3 regions of the Exiguobacterium sp. OS-77 genome follow, and region 2 is predicted to be linked to each of the others. Evidence: predicted binding sites of a transcription regulator. Region 2 holds the regulator's gene; each other region holds the start of a gene.
What was found. The regulator Rex, encoded in region 2, represses fermentation and respiration genes when NADH is low (regulators of the CRP and FNR family bind a similar motif). The targets are predictions, from matches to a motif close to TTGTGAAATATTTCACAA.

Region 1 (4,291 bases), 2.3 Mb from region 2:
TTCAGAAGGTGCTGCTACGACACACCAGCTGACATTGTCACTCATGACGAACTTCCGCCAATTAGCAAGAGCGACACCGGCTGCTTTATTCGCACGTGCGATTCGGCTCGAGTCCACGCCATTCAATAAATCCGGATCTTCACTGACGACCGATAAGAACGCTGTCTTTTCTTCTGCCAGTTGGTCGTAACGTGCTTTTAACCAATCCGGGAACGTATCAAACGACTCTTCCGGTGCATCGAAATAACGGATTTTCGTCATCTCATCATCTGACCATTGTACATATACTTGCGTAGCTCCTACTTCGTAGGCGACACGCGTGATTTCACGAACGAGCGGCAAATTTTCGATTCCTGCACGCACCTCGAGTTGTTGTCCTGGTTGTAGATTAATTCCCGTACGCACGGCTAAAGACGCGTATTGTTGTAATTCTGCTTGTGTCGGCATTATGTAATCCCCTTTCTTGTATCTTTATTTTCACGAAATAGTTGCAATTTTGCAAGAAATAAGGCGAAACTAGAAAGAGAAGAGAAGGAGGCATCACCATGGAATTCACACCCGGCGATTTTAAATCGGCTTATACGTATTTTCACCGACAGGCACTCGACCTCGTTGGTGATGAAAAAGCACAGCAAGAATTGTTAGTTCGAGCAGAAATCGGACTTGCGCACTTGACGCAAGATATCGCGTCTACAGAAAGCTCGGACATCGAACGCGAGGCAGAACTCGTCCTTTATTTTCAATTAAAACAACTGCTTGAAATGCTTCGTGCTCTCTATCAGAAAAAATTCGAAATGCATGCGGAGCAGGAACAATTGTTATTGACGGCCGTTCTGTACTTTACGTCTCCTGTTGACGCCTTACCGGACGATAACGTCCTCGGGCTCTTCGATGATGCACAAATCGTCGAGACGATTTACGAAGAACTGGCTGCAGACGTCGATCGCTTTCAACATATGGAATGAATGAAAAAAGCAGCTGTCGCGACAGCTGCTTTTTGATTATGCATTTTGTTTCGAAGCAATATGAACAGGTGTCGTGGATTGACGTGATTCATCTACTTCTAATTTTTCTTTATTCAGCCACGTATAGATCATTCCCATGAAGACTGCTCCACCAATGATGTTTCCAGCTAAAGCTGGCAACAGGTTATGCATCGCTCCGGCAAATGTGATCGTATCCGGATGTGGTACGACTAACGCAATGGAGAACAAGGCCATATTGGCGATGACGTGATCAAATCCAGATGCGAAGAAGACTGCGACCAGTACCATCATCATCATGATCTGCGCCAACTCATTCTTCATGTTCTTTGGAATGAAAATCGCTAAACAGACCATCCAGTTACAGAAGATAGCTCGTGTGAAGATTTCCCACGTCGTATGGTGGATCTTCGTTTCTGAGACAGAAAATAACCAGTTGTTCATACCAAGCTCTTGGATGATTCCTGTTTGAGAAAAGAGTAGCGCAAATGCTAATCCTCCAAGTCCATTTCCAATCAGACAGATCAACCAGACCTTCATCGTATCCATCTTCGTCGTATAGCCGCGCATCGTCGCCGTCGTGAAATACATCGTATTTCCTGTGAACAGCTCTGCCCCACCGTAAACGATCAGGACGAGTGCCACTCCGAAGGTCAGTCCACCAACAAGTGTCGCAGCAGGTGACTCCGCCATATATAGACCGTTAATTGCTTTTAAGGTAAAAATAATTGCAAATCCAATGAAAATCCCTGCTAGCATGGCACGAACTAAGTACTCGAGAGGACGCATTTGTAGCATGCGCGTCGACTTGATTGCTTTATTCCGTAATCCTTCTAATGCTTCTACCTCGTTCATCGTAGAAACCTCTCTTTCTTTTGTTCAACACTTCACAATGTTTGTTCATTTATTATCATACTTCCATCTTAAAAGATGTTCAAGTATTGAATAGACCTGTTTTATCGTTTTTATAAAAGAACGAGATGTAAACGATATCATTGTGTCGAGATTGTGAAAAATGCCTTTTCTTGCTTTATACAACTAATTAGTTTGAATTCGTAGTCGTGATGCGAAGCGTTCAAAGAAAGTATTTCGCCTTGATGCATCGAGCACATAACCATCAATGACAACCCGATTAAAGCGTCTAGAAGAGGAAGTAGCTCGTTCAATATCGGTCGGAGTGTAGGCGTCGAATGTTTTCCGGTCCATCGTAAAATCTGCACCTGAATACGGATCCGTGTAGTAAATTTCGAGATCGGTCAAATCAGGAATCGTTGAAAATAAAACAAGTGTATGATGCATCAGCACTTTAGATAACCGAGCTTTCAAAAAATCCTGATTCACTTGTAGTGTTCCAGTATCGGTACCAATCCAGGCTTGTCGCTCTTTTCCTGTAACCTCATAAACAAGCCGCAACGATTCCCCTTCGACATCTACCTGTTTTAATTCTGATGAGAACGGAAGTTGTTCGGCTAATTGACGAACCGCTACCGTATTCATCATCGAAGCACCCACTTGTCTCGCTACGAGATCTCCATCATGCCAAATAGACGTTCGATTTTCTTCATCCGATGGTTGAAAAATGCGAATACCAATTAGTATTACTAAACAAATACAACCAATAAGCAAGAACGTTTTTTTCATTTTCATCACCTTCCTAAAAAAACGTACCCTTTTTCATCTTTTTTCATAAGAAGGGTTGAAATTTTATGCATATGGGCGTACTCTTGCAGGCAGATACTCACAGAAGGAGGAGCATGAGGTCACTCATCATATTGCCATGACTACAACACACCCACAGAAAAAGAGAGTTGAAAAAATTAGTTTTTTAATCATCGGTACATTGCTTTATTCCCTTTACATCAGTTTACTACTATCTCCAAATGATATCGGATCAGGCGGTATCATGGGGATCACACTCATCATCCAAGAGCTCTTCCACACGCCAATCGGTTTAACGCAATTGCTTTTAAACATCCCACTCTTCCTTTTAGGTTTTCGTTTTCTGCGTAAACGGTTCATGTTCTTATCCGGCATCATCGTCGTTGCTTCCTCTTTTTTAATCGACTGGATTCCGACTCAAATTGTTCCGGAATCTTTAAATGATCCGCTCGTCGCCTCCATCTTTGCCGGTCTAGTCTCTGGACTTGCGATGGCATTGATTTTCTTCGGTGGTGCTTCAACTGGAGGGCTTGATATTCTTGGAAAATTTTTCTTCGCTCGTTTTCATAACTGGCCACTTCCTCGCATATTTCTGATGCAAGATCTTGTCATCTACATCCTTGTTTGGTGGGTGTTTGACTTAAAACACGTTATGTACGCGCTCATCATGAGCTTCGTTCGCGCCAAAGCCCTTCAGACGGTTTACAGTTTCTATTCTGCTTCTAAGCAATGTATCATCATTTGTGAGAAAGCAGATGAAATCAATGAAGTCATTACAAAAGAACTCGGTCGTGGTGTCACGATTCTCGATGCACGTGGAGGATATTCCAACCGAACGAAAAAAATGGTCTATGTCGTCGTTCAAAATAATGAAATCGTCCGTTTGCAAGAGATCGTCTCTTCCGTTGAGCCAAATGCATTCGTTACATTCTCAGAAATTCATACGGTTTTCGGAAACTATAAGGAACATTCCTATTCGTTTTAACCAAGCGCAGCCAAGCTGCGCTTTTTCTTCTACATAAAACAGCTTCTCGGATTGCACTAGCTTTCCTGCTTTTTTATTCAGAATACTGACTTCTTACTTTCCTATCCCTATTCAAAAAATAGACAGGCTTCACTTTTCTTGTAATAGTAGTTAAGCTAATGACATGTCTTTTTATTTAAAGGAATGATTGCATGCACTCACTATGGCGTCAGCGTGTTCTGCTGATTCTTTTGATCAGTTTATTTGCCTCTATACCAATCATTTATGCCTTATCTGGTTATCGGACAATTGCGGCGATGACAGCGCAGATGAAGGATCATGATATACCGTTAATTAATCAAGTCGATCAGTTGGTTGAACATAATCGAGATCGAGCAAACGCAGTCCGCGGCCTCTTATTGTACGAAGATAATCGTTATATTGAACAATATTATTTTTCGACTTCGAAAATTCATGACTTACGTAATAGTCTGAATCAATCTTCAACTACTCCAGGAACAATTAAAGATCTTCTTCGTCGCAACAATGTCTGGGAGTCAGAAATCGAACGGGTTTTCGTCGTATATGAACGCCAAAGTCCAGCAGCAGCAAAACGTCTCGCCAGACAATCGACTCAAACGACTCAGACGATCCTTGAAGACTTATCACGTGTAAAAGATGATTT
Region 2 (4,291 bases):
TGCTTATACACCTTCTCCTGTCCTGTTTTCTTAAGTGAGAGGGCGTGCGGCTTTTGACCGCTTGCCTTATCTTGCGAGGACAGTGCTCCTTGAGCACTGACCAAGTTGGAAGATGTCATCAAGACAGCTGCCAAGAGTGCGATTTCCTTCTTCATACTTCTTTTCCCCTTTTCTAAAAAACTATAATGATGTTACCAACAAAACAGTTAAACGAAAATTCTGTATATTTAGTTTAATGAAATAGATGGAAATAAACAATTCAGTTCTGTCTGTTTTATATAATTATTTGTTTTTATTGACACTTTATATTGCATTTCCATATTTTGAAAACAACAAAAAACTCTTGAATGCTCAAGAGTTTGAAGTGTACGAATATGGTGGAGACTATCGGGATCGAACCGACGACCTTTTGGCTGCCAGCCAAACGCTCTCCCAGCTGAGCTAAGCCCCCATGAATTAACTTTAGTATACGCATCGCTAACTGCTTTATCAATATAAAAATAACGCTTTCATAAAAAAGAATCCCTTCCAAAATTATCGGAAGGAATTCACGATTCATTTATTCAATTCACGCATCAAATCCGCCTGTCGTTCAAGCTCTGCCTGTTGCTCGAGGATCAAGACCTTTTTGTACGTCCGCGCAGAAATCAAGATGCTGATTTCATAGAGAACGAACAATGGGACCGAGATCATCAAGTGTGACGTCACGTCCGGCGGTGCGATCAATGCCGCAACGACGAACAGCGCAAAGTACGCATATTTCCGATTCTTTCGCATGAAAATTGGCGTCACGAGACCAAGACGTGTCAGAAACATCGTCACGACCGGCAATTGGAAAAGAAGACCGAACGGAATCGTTAATCGGATTAAGAAACTGAAGTAGTTCTCAACTCCGATGACTTGTTCGATTCCGAGTTCCTTCCCTAGTTCAGTCGAAACTTTTAATAAGAAAGGTAACAACCAAAAGTATGAGAAGGCTACACCAGCCAAAAATAGAAAGAAGATGACCGGAATATACGTCAATGTCGCTTTTTGCTCCTTATCATACAGACCAGGGCGGACGAATGCCCAGAGTTGATACATCCAGAACGGCGATGCCAGCACGATTGCGATGATGAACGCAAGATTCAAATACAACATTAAAGGATCTGCGACGTTGAAGGCATTCAAACCGATACCGAGCTCTTTTAAGTCCGCTTGCAAGAAGCGAACGAGCGGTCGGACGAGCGGAAATGCAACAGCGAACAGGACGACGACGATGATAAGCGACCAGACGATCCGTTTACGCAGTTCGTCCAGATGCGACGTCACGCTTTGTTCTTGATCAATCGCCATGATTCAATCACTTCTCTTTCGGTTCATCCTTTTTATCGTCGTCCATGATACCGTTCGTTGCGCTCTTGAACTCTTTCAATGTCTGACCCGCAGCACGACCAAGTTCAGGTAACTTCTTCGGTCCGAAGATGATTAATGCGACGACACCGATTAGTGCTAAGCTACCTGGTCCGATGAATGCTATAGTTGACGGGATAAGGTTTTCCATTATGATTTCACTCCTTCAGCTGATTGCGAATAATGCTTCATGAAATAAACTAACGACTGCAACTCGATCGATAAATCGATGTGATGGACCCGGACGCTCGCTGGCACGTTCAACCGCGCGGGCGTAAAGTTCAGGATGCCAGTCACACCATACTCGACTAACTCATCCGCTACTGACTGCGCGAACTGGGATGGAACCGTCAAGATGGCAACATCGACCTGATTCGCTTCGATTTGTTCTTTCATGTCCGAAACATGATAGATTGGAACGTCATGCGTCGTTGTTCCGACCTTCTCTTCGTCCGCATCAAACGCAACGACTATCCGAGTACTATTATTCTTTAAAAAGTTATAATTTGCAAACGCTGTTCCGAGATGACCGACCCCGATTAAGGCAACATTCGTCACCTCATCTTGATTCAAGGTTTTGCGGAAAAACGTTAAGAGATGTTGAACGTTATATCCATACCCCTTCTTCCCTAATGCCCCAAAGTAGGAAAAATCGCGACGAATCGTTGCTGAATCAACCTTCACCGCCTCGCTTAACTCAGCAGAAGAGACGCGGAGCTTGCCTGAATTGTATAAACTTTGGATGAAGCGATAATATAGCGGCAACCGTTTTGCTGTCGCTTGTGGAATTTTTGTGTCTGGTCCATTCATCCTGCAGTTCCCCCTTCGGCCACATCCATCGTGGCACCCAAATCTTTGCAAAAAGCTTTCTACTCTCCTTGATTGTAAACCACTTCACATAGAGTCACAAATAATATATTCCGCAGGACCTCGCGCTTTTGTTCGTGATAGACTAAAGGGTGGAAGGATGGATGGAAATGATACTCTTACAAGTCAACCAACTCTCGAAATCATTCGGCGTTGAGCCGATTTTAGAAAATATCAAATTGGAAGTACAAGAGCACGACCGGATTGCGCTCGTCGGACGAAATGGTGCCGGTAAATCGACCTTGCTCAAAATCATTGCTGGCGAACTCAGTCATGACTCGGGTGACATCATGAAAGGTAAAGATGTCAAAATCGGTTATCTCGCGCAGGACAGTGGTCTTGAATCGAACGAGACGATCTGGAACGAGATGCTGACCGTCTTTGAACATTTGCAGGAACAAGAACGAACACTACGCCGGATGGAAATCGAAATGGGCATGGAGCATATCTTGAACGATCCGGTCGCGTACGATCGTCTCCTAAAGACGTACGATCAAGCGCAATACGACTTCTCAGAAGCGGGTGGTTATCAGTTCGAAGCGAATATCCGCTCCGTCCTGCACGGCATGCGCTTTTATCCGGACGATTATTCGCGTCGGATCCAAACGTTATCCGGTGGTCAACGGACACGTCTCGCCTTAGCGAAGATGCTCCTGCAAGCACCAGAGCTCCTCATTCTCGATGAGCCGACCAACCACCTCGATATCGATACGCTTGCTTGGCTCGAAAGTTACCTCGGCGGTTATCGTGGTGCCGTTCTGATCGTCTCGCACGACCGGTACTTCCTTGACCAAGTCGTCAATGTCGTCTATGAGCTGTCACGCAATGTCTGCCGTAAGTTCACCGGTAACTACACGAAGTACTTGGAACAAAAAGCGGCATTGTACGATCAAGAAATGAAACAGTTCGAACAGCAACAAGAAGAAATCACGAAGATGCAGGACTTCATTCAACGGAACATCGCCCGAGCGACGACGACCAAACGTGCCCAAAGTGTCCGGAAGCGGCTCGAGAAGGTCGATCGGCTCGACCGACCAGATGGGGATGAGCGTAGCACGGTCCTGTCCTTCCCGATTGAAAAACAGAGCGGGAATGACGTTCTTCAAGTCAATCAACTGGCAATCGGTTACGAAGAAGCTGTCTCAAAAGACATCACGTTCCGCTTGCAACGCGGTGAATCGCTGGCACTCGTCGGACCGAATGGAATCGGAAAGTCGACGCTTCTAAAAGTCCTCGTCGGTCGCTTACGCCCCCTCTTCGGTGATTTCCGTTTCGGAACTGGCGTCTCGATCGGATATTACGATCAAGAGCAGGCAGAACTCAATGACCGGAACCGCGTCATCGATGAGATTTGGAACGAATGGCCACTGATGCGTGAACAAGAAGTCCGGTCTGTCCTCGGGCAATTCTTGTTTAGCGGTGACGATGTCTTCAAGATCGTCCATGAGTTATCTGGTGGCGAACGCGGACGTCTCGCACTTGCAAAACTGAAACTCCGGAAAACGAACGTCCTCGTCCTCGATGAGCCGACGAACCACTTGGATCTGGATTCGAAGATGGTCCTTGAAAATGCGCTCGTCGACTACGAAGGAACGCTGTTATTCGTCTCTCACGACCGTTACTTCATCGACCGAATCGCGACCCGCGTCATCGAGATGAGTGAAGCCGGCGTGACGGAATACCTCGGTGATTATTCGTACTACACGGAGAAGAAGGCGGAGCAAGAAGAAATCGCTCGTCTTGAAGCCGAGGAAGCAAAAGCAGCAAAAGTCACGGCATCGAAGACGATCGATAAAGAAGCGCAGAAGGAAGAGCGCAAGCGCCGTCAGCAAATCGAACAACTCGAACAAGACATTGAGCGGCTCGAACAGCGTTCAGCGGAGATCGAACAGTTGCTTTGCGAACCGGAAGTCTTCAATGACATTCCGAAAGCAACGGCACTTTCGGCAGAACGTGATCAGATTGATGTCGATTTGCTCGAATTAATGGAACGATGGGAGAACCAACACTGATGCGGACGAAGAGCTTTTTC
Region 3 (4,291 bases), 2.2 Mb from region 2:
CAAGAATTCTGGCTGAGCGAGCGGTTCACCTCCAGAGAAGGTGATTCCGCCACCCGTGGCCTCGAAAAAGGAGCGATAGCTGATCGCTTCTTTTACGACTTCGTCTGCTGAGACACGCCGTCCGCAACCGAACTCCCATGTATCCACGTTATGACAGTATTGACATCGTAGTGGACATCCTTGCGTAAAGACGATGAATCGAATGCCAGGACCATCGACTGTTCCACATGATTCAACGGAATGGATCATACCATAGGTCATCCTGCTCACTTCCTTTCACATACTACACATCATTTTAGAGAGAACCGTGGAACGTTCGATTGATGACATCGATCTGTTGTTCACGCGTCAGTTTAATGAAGTTGACTGCATAACCGGATACCCGAATCGTTAACTGTGGATATTGTTCTGGATGCTCCATGGCATCTAGTAACGTCTCACGGTCAAAGACGTTGACATTCAAATGGTGTCCTTTTGAAGTCGTACCACCCATATATCCGTCAAGTAATCCGACTGTATTGCGAATGCGTGTGGCTTCATCCTTACCAAGTGCTTTTGGCACGATCGAGAACGTGTAGGAAATCCCGTCGAGCGCATGTTCATATGGTAATTTTCCGACAGATGTCAGTGCGGCGACAGCTCCTCTAGTGTCACGTCCATGCATCGGGTTAGCACCAGGTGCGAATGGTTCACCCGCACGGCGTCCATCTGGCGTATTTCCTGTTTTTTTACCGTAGACGACGTTTGAAGTGATCGTCAGGACAGACTGCGTCGGAAGGGCATTGCGATACGTTGGATGTTTACGGATTTTCTCCATGAACAGTGTGACGAGATCGACCGCCATCTGATCGACCCGTTCATCGTTATTCCCGAACTTCGGAAACTCGTCTTCGATCTTGAAATCAACTGCAATCCCATCCGCATCTCGGATTGGACGAACTGTTGCGTAACGGATGGCAGATAGACTGTCAGCGACGACCGATAAACCAGCGATACCGCATGCCATCGTCCGTAAGATTTCTGGATCATGTAAAGCCATTTCAATCCGTTCGTAGCTGTACTTATCATGCATGTAGTGGATGACATTCAGTGTGTTGACGTACAGTTCCGCGAGCCAATCGAGTTGACGATCATAAGCCGCCATGACGGTCTCGTAATCGAGTACTTCGTCGAGCATTAGTGGTGTAGCAGGGGCGACTTGGATTTTGAGCTTCTCGTCCATTCCGCCATTAATCGTATAAAGTAATGCTTTTGCTAGGTTTGCTCGCGCACCGAAGAACTGCATCTGTTTCCCGATCTTCATCGCAGAGACACAGCAAGCGATGCCGTAATCATCTCCGTAAACCGGTAACATCAAATCATCGTTTTCATATTGAATCGAGCTTGAAACGATCGACATCTTCGCACAGAATTCCTTGAATCCGCGTGGAAGCTGAGTAGACCAGAGAACGGTTAGATTCGGTTCCGGTGCCGGACCAAGTGTCGAGAGAGTGTGTAAGAAGCGGAATGAACTTTTCGTGACGTTTGATCGTCCATCTTCACTCATTCCACCGATTGATTCCGTTACCCACGTCGGATCACCTGAGAATAGATCGTTGTAGTCTGGTGTCCGTAAGAACTTAACGATCCGAAGCTTCATGACGAAATGATCGACGAGTTCTTGTGCAGTCTCTTCCGTCAAGCGACCAGCCGCAAGATCACGTTCGACATAAATATCAAGGAACGTCGAGACTCGACCGAGTGACATGGCTGCCCCGTTTTGCTCTTTGATGGCAGCAAGATAGGCAAGATAGACCCACTGGAATGCTTCTTGTGCTGTTTCTGCAGGGCGGGAGAGATCGAAACCATAGCGAGCTCCAAGCTCGGTCAATTCCGTTAATGCGCGCAACTGTTCATTCATCTCTTCACGGTCGCGAATCATCGATTCAGATAAGAACCCGCCACGTGCCTTTAAATCCTTCTTACGTTCTTCGATCAAGCGTGCCGTTCCGTACAAAGCAACACGACGATAGTCACCGATGATCCGTCCGCGACCATAAGCATCAGGTAATCCGGTGATAATACCGGCTTTACGTGCAGCGCGCATTTCAGGGGTATAGGCATCGAAAACCCCTTGGTTATGTGTCTTCCGGTACTCGCTGAAAGTTTTCGTGACGGTCTCGTCTGCTTCAAAGCCATACGCAGCTAGGGCATCATTCACCATCCGAATCCCACCGTTCGGATGAATCGAACGTTTAAACGGTTCGTCTGTCTGTAAACCGACGATTTTTTCAAGTGAGCGATTCAGATACCCTGCATCATGCGAGAGGATCGTTGATGGTGTTTTAGCATCGACGGCATATACACCACCACGTTGTCGTTCTTCATTCGTCAGCTGTAGAATTTGTTGCCAGAGACGTTCCGTTGCTTGCGTCGGACCGACTAAAAAGTGATCATCTCCTGTATATTCCGTGCGATTGAGTCGGATGAAGTCTGCGACATCGATCGTCTTTACCCATTCACCAGACGTAAAGCTTGCCCAAGCACTCGTTTTTTCTAATAACATGGATACCACTCCTTTAATATTGAGCTAATCATCAGTTCCTTATGTGAATAGTGTAACAAAAGGAAGGGGTGATTCCCTTTACGTTCATGTGAATGTTTTAACAAGTGGACAAACGTTGATATGACGGGCTTTCTTTATTTCTGTATTCATATGAAAATAGTTTTAAAAAAACAGTTTTAGATTGCTAATTCAAGGTTTTTTGGAAACTGTATGAGTTGATTTGAAAAAGATTCACTAGAACAGTTGAAACTGTGAGGAATGTCACGCTACGGTGCCTTGTATTTTTAAGACGTATCGTTGACAATGAAAAAGGGAATATAGAACGTGGAGGTGTGCCAAATGGAGTATGTATCATTAACACAACAAGGAGAGTATCAGTCGGGAGACTGGGTCTCGCTGAAAATCGGATCGGACGGTTCAACGCGAACGGGAATGATCACGGAATTCGAAAATGATGGATTCTGGATTCGATTTGAAGATGATTTTGATTATGAAGACTTTATCGGCTATGATGAATCGTATTGGATTGCGCTTGTTCGTCGTCCGGTTGACGTAAAAGCGACGTATGCGAGTCTTGCGGAGTACCCGGCACTCGCTGCAGAATTACAGGATCGTGTCATCCAAGGATTCGAGATTTTAGAAGAAGAAGCCGGTGAAAGCGAGATTCGATTCCACATTCGATTGCTCGACGCAGGAAATGAATATACACAGACATTACGGGGATACCGTGATGCATCAGGAGATCATGTCGAATACGTAACGGCATGATGGAATTAAGAGAGTAGGAGAAATCGTTATGAACTTTACAAAACCATTTTTACAGGAAGCATGGGAACGGGCGCGCTTTACCGAGTTGATGCCTGTTCAAGAACAAGCGATTCCGTTGTTGCGCGAAGGAAAAGATGTCCTGGCTGAAGCGCCAACAGGAACAGGGAAGACGCTTGCTTATGTCATTCCAGCTTTAGAAAAGATTGAAGTAGAAGAACCACACGTGCAAGTCGTGATCACGGCACCAACACGGGAACTCGTCATGCAAATTCATCAAGTCATTCAATTGTTTGCTCAAGGAAGTGGTATCAAATCCGGTGCATTCATTGGTGGTGTTGAATTAAAACGACAATATGAACGATTGAAGAAAAAACCACAAATCATCGTCGGAACGCCAGGGCGTCTCGTTGAGTTGATCGATTCGAAGAAGCTAAAGATGCATAAGGTGAAATTGATCGTCTTGGACGAAGCGGATCAAATCTATGAGAGTGGTATGAGTGACTCGGCGACGCGAATCGCAAACAGTGCACTACGCGATCGTCAGTTAGCATTCGTCTCCGCGACATTGCCGGAACGGACAGCAGAATGGGGACGGACGCTTGCAAACAACCCTGAGACGATTCGGGTTGAGCGTGCCGTCAGCACACAAGTGACATTCGGTTATTTGGAGACTTCACGTCGTCAGAAGCCGGAATTGTTACGTCGCCTGGCGAACATGCAAGGATCAAAAGTGCTGACATTCATCAACAACCGCTCCTTCCTCGGACCATTAAATGGTGAGTTGAGTAAATTCTCATTGAAATATCGGATTTTGGATGCTGAAAAAGGAAAACGAGAGCGAATGGAGACATTACGTTCTTACAAAAAAGGAGAGTTTCCTTTACTCGTCACGACAGGTCTTGCGGCACGTGGTCTAGATATCGAAGCAGTCACGCATGTCGTCCATTACGATTTACCGGAGTCGCTTGACGATTTCGT

Region 1: a site for Rex is predicted at 1,859-1,876, ahead of EXG77_RS13335 (formate/nitrite transporter family protein). Genes of this name have one in related genera too.
Region 3: a site for Rex is predicted at 2,632-2,649, ahead of pflB (formate C-acetyltransferase). Genes of this name have one in related genera too.

Annotation. Positions count from the first base shown of each region.
Region 1 covers NZ_DF239008.1:2,595,956-2,600,246, forward strand. The annotation lists gene EXG77_RS13325 (aminopeptidase) at 1-447, opposite strand, end outside; gene EXG77_RS13330 (YkvA family protein) at 546-965, shown strand; gene EXG77_RS13335 (formate/nitrite transporter family protein) at 1,002-1,838, opposite strand; gene EXG77_RS13340 (hypothetical protein) at 2,022-2,624, opposite strand; gene EXG77_RS13345 (YitT family protein) at 2,761-3,627, shown strand; gene EXG77_RS13350 (hypothetical protein) at 3,819-4,291, shown strand, end outside.
Region 2 covers NZ_DF239008.1:292,981-297,271, reverse strand. The annotation lists gene EXG77_RS01520 (S8 family serine peptidase) at 1-155, opposite strand, end outside; tRNA gene EXG77_RS01515 (tRNA-Ala) at 376-451, opposite strand; gene tatC (twin-arginine translocase subunit TatC) at 556-1,335, opposite strand; gene EXG77_RS01505 (twin-arginine translocase TatA/TatE family subunit) at 1,343-1,543, opposite strand; gene EXG77_RS01500 (redox-sensing transcriptional repressor Rex) at 1,543-2,202, opposite strand; gene EXG77_RS01495 (ABC-F family ATP-binding cassette domain-containing protein) at 2,370-4,271, shown strand; gene EXG77_RS01490 (hypothetical protein) at 4,253-4,291, shown strand, end outside.
Region 3 covers NZ_DF239008.1:2,536,843-2,541,133, reverse strand. The annotation lists gene pflA (pyruvate formate-lyase-activating protein) at 1-261, opposite strand, end outside; gene pflB (formate C-acetyltransferase) at 296-2,545, opposite strand; gene EXG77_RS13040 (hypothetical protein) at 2,885-3,313, shown strand; gene EXG77_RS13035 (DEAD/DEAH box helicase) at 3,342-4,291, shown strand, end outside.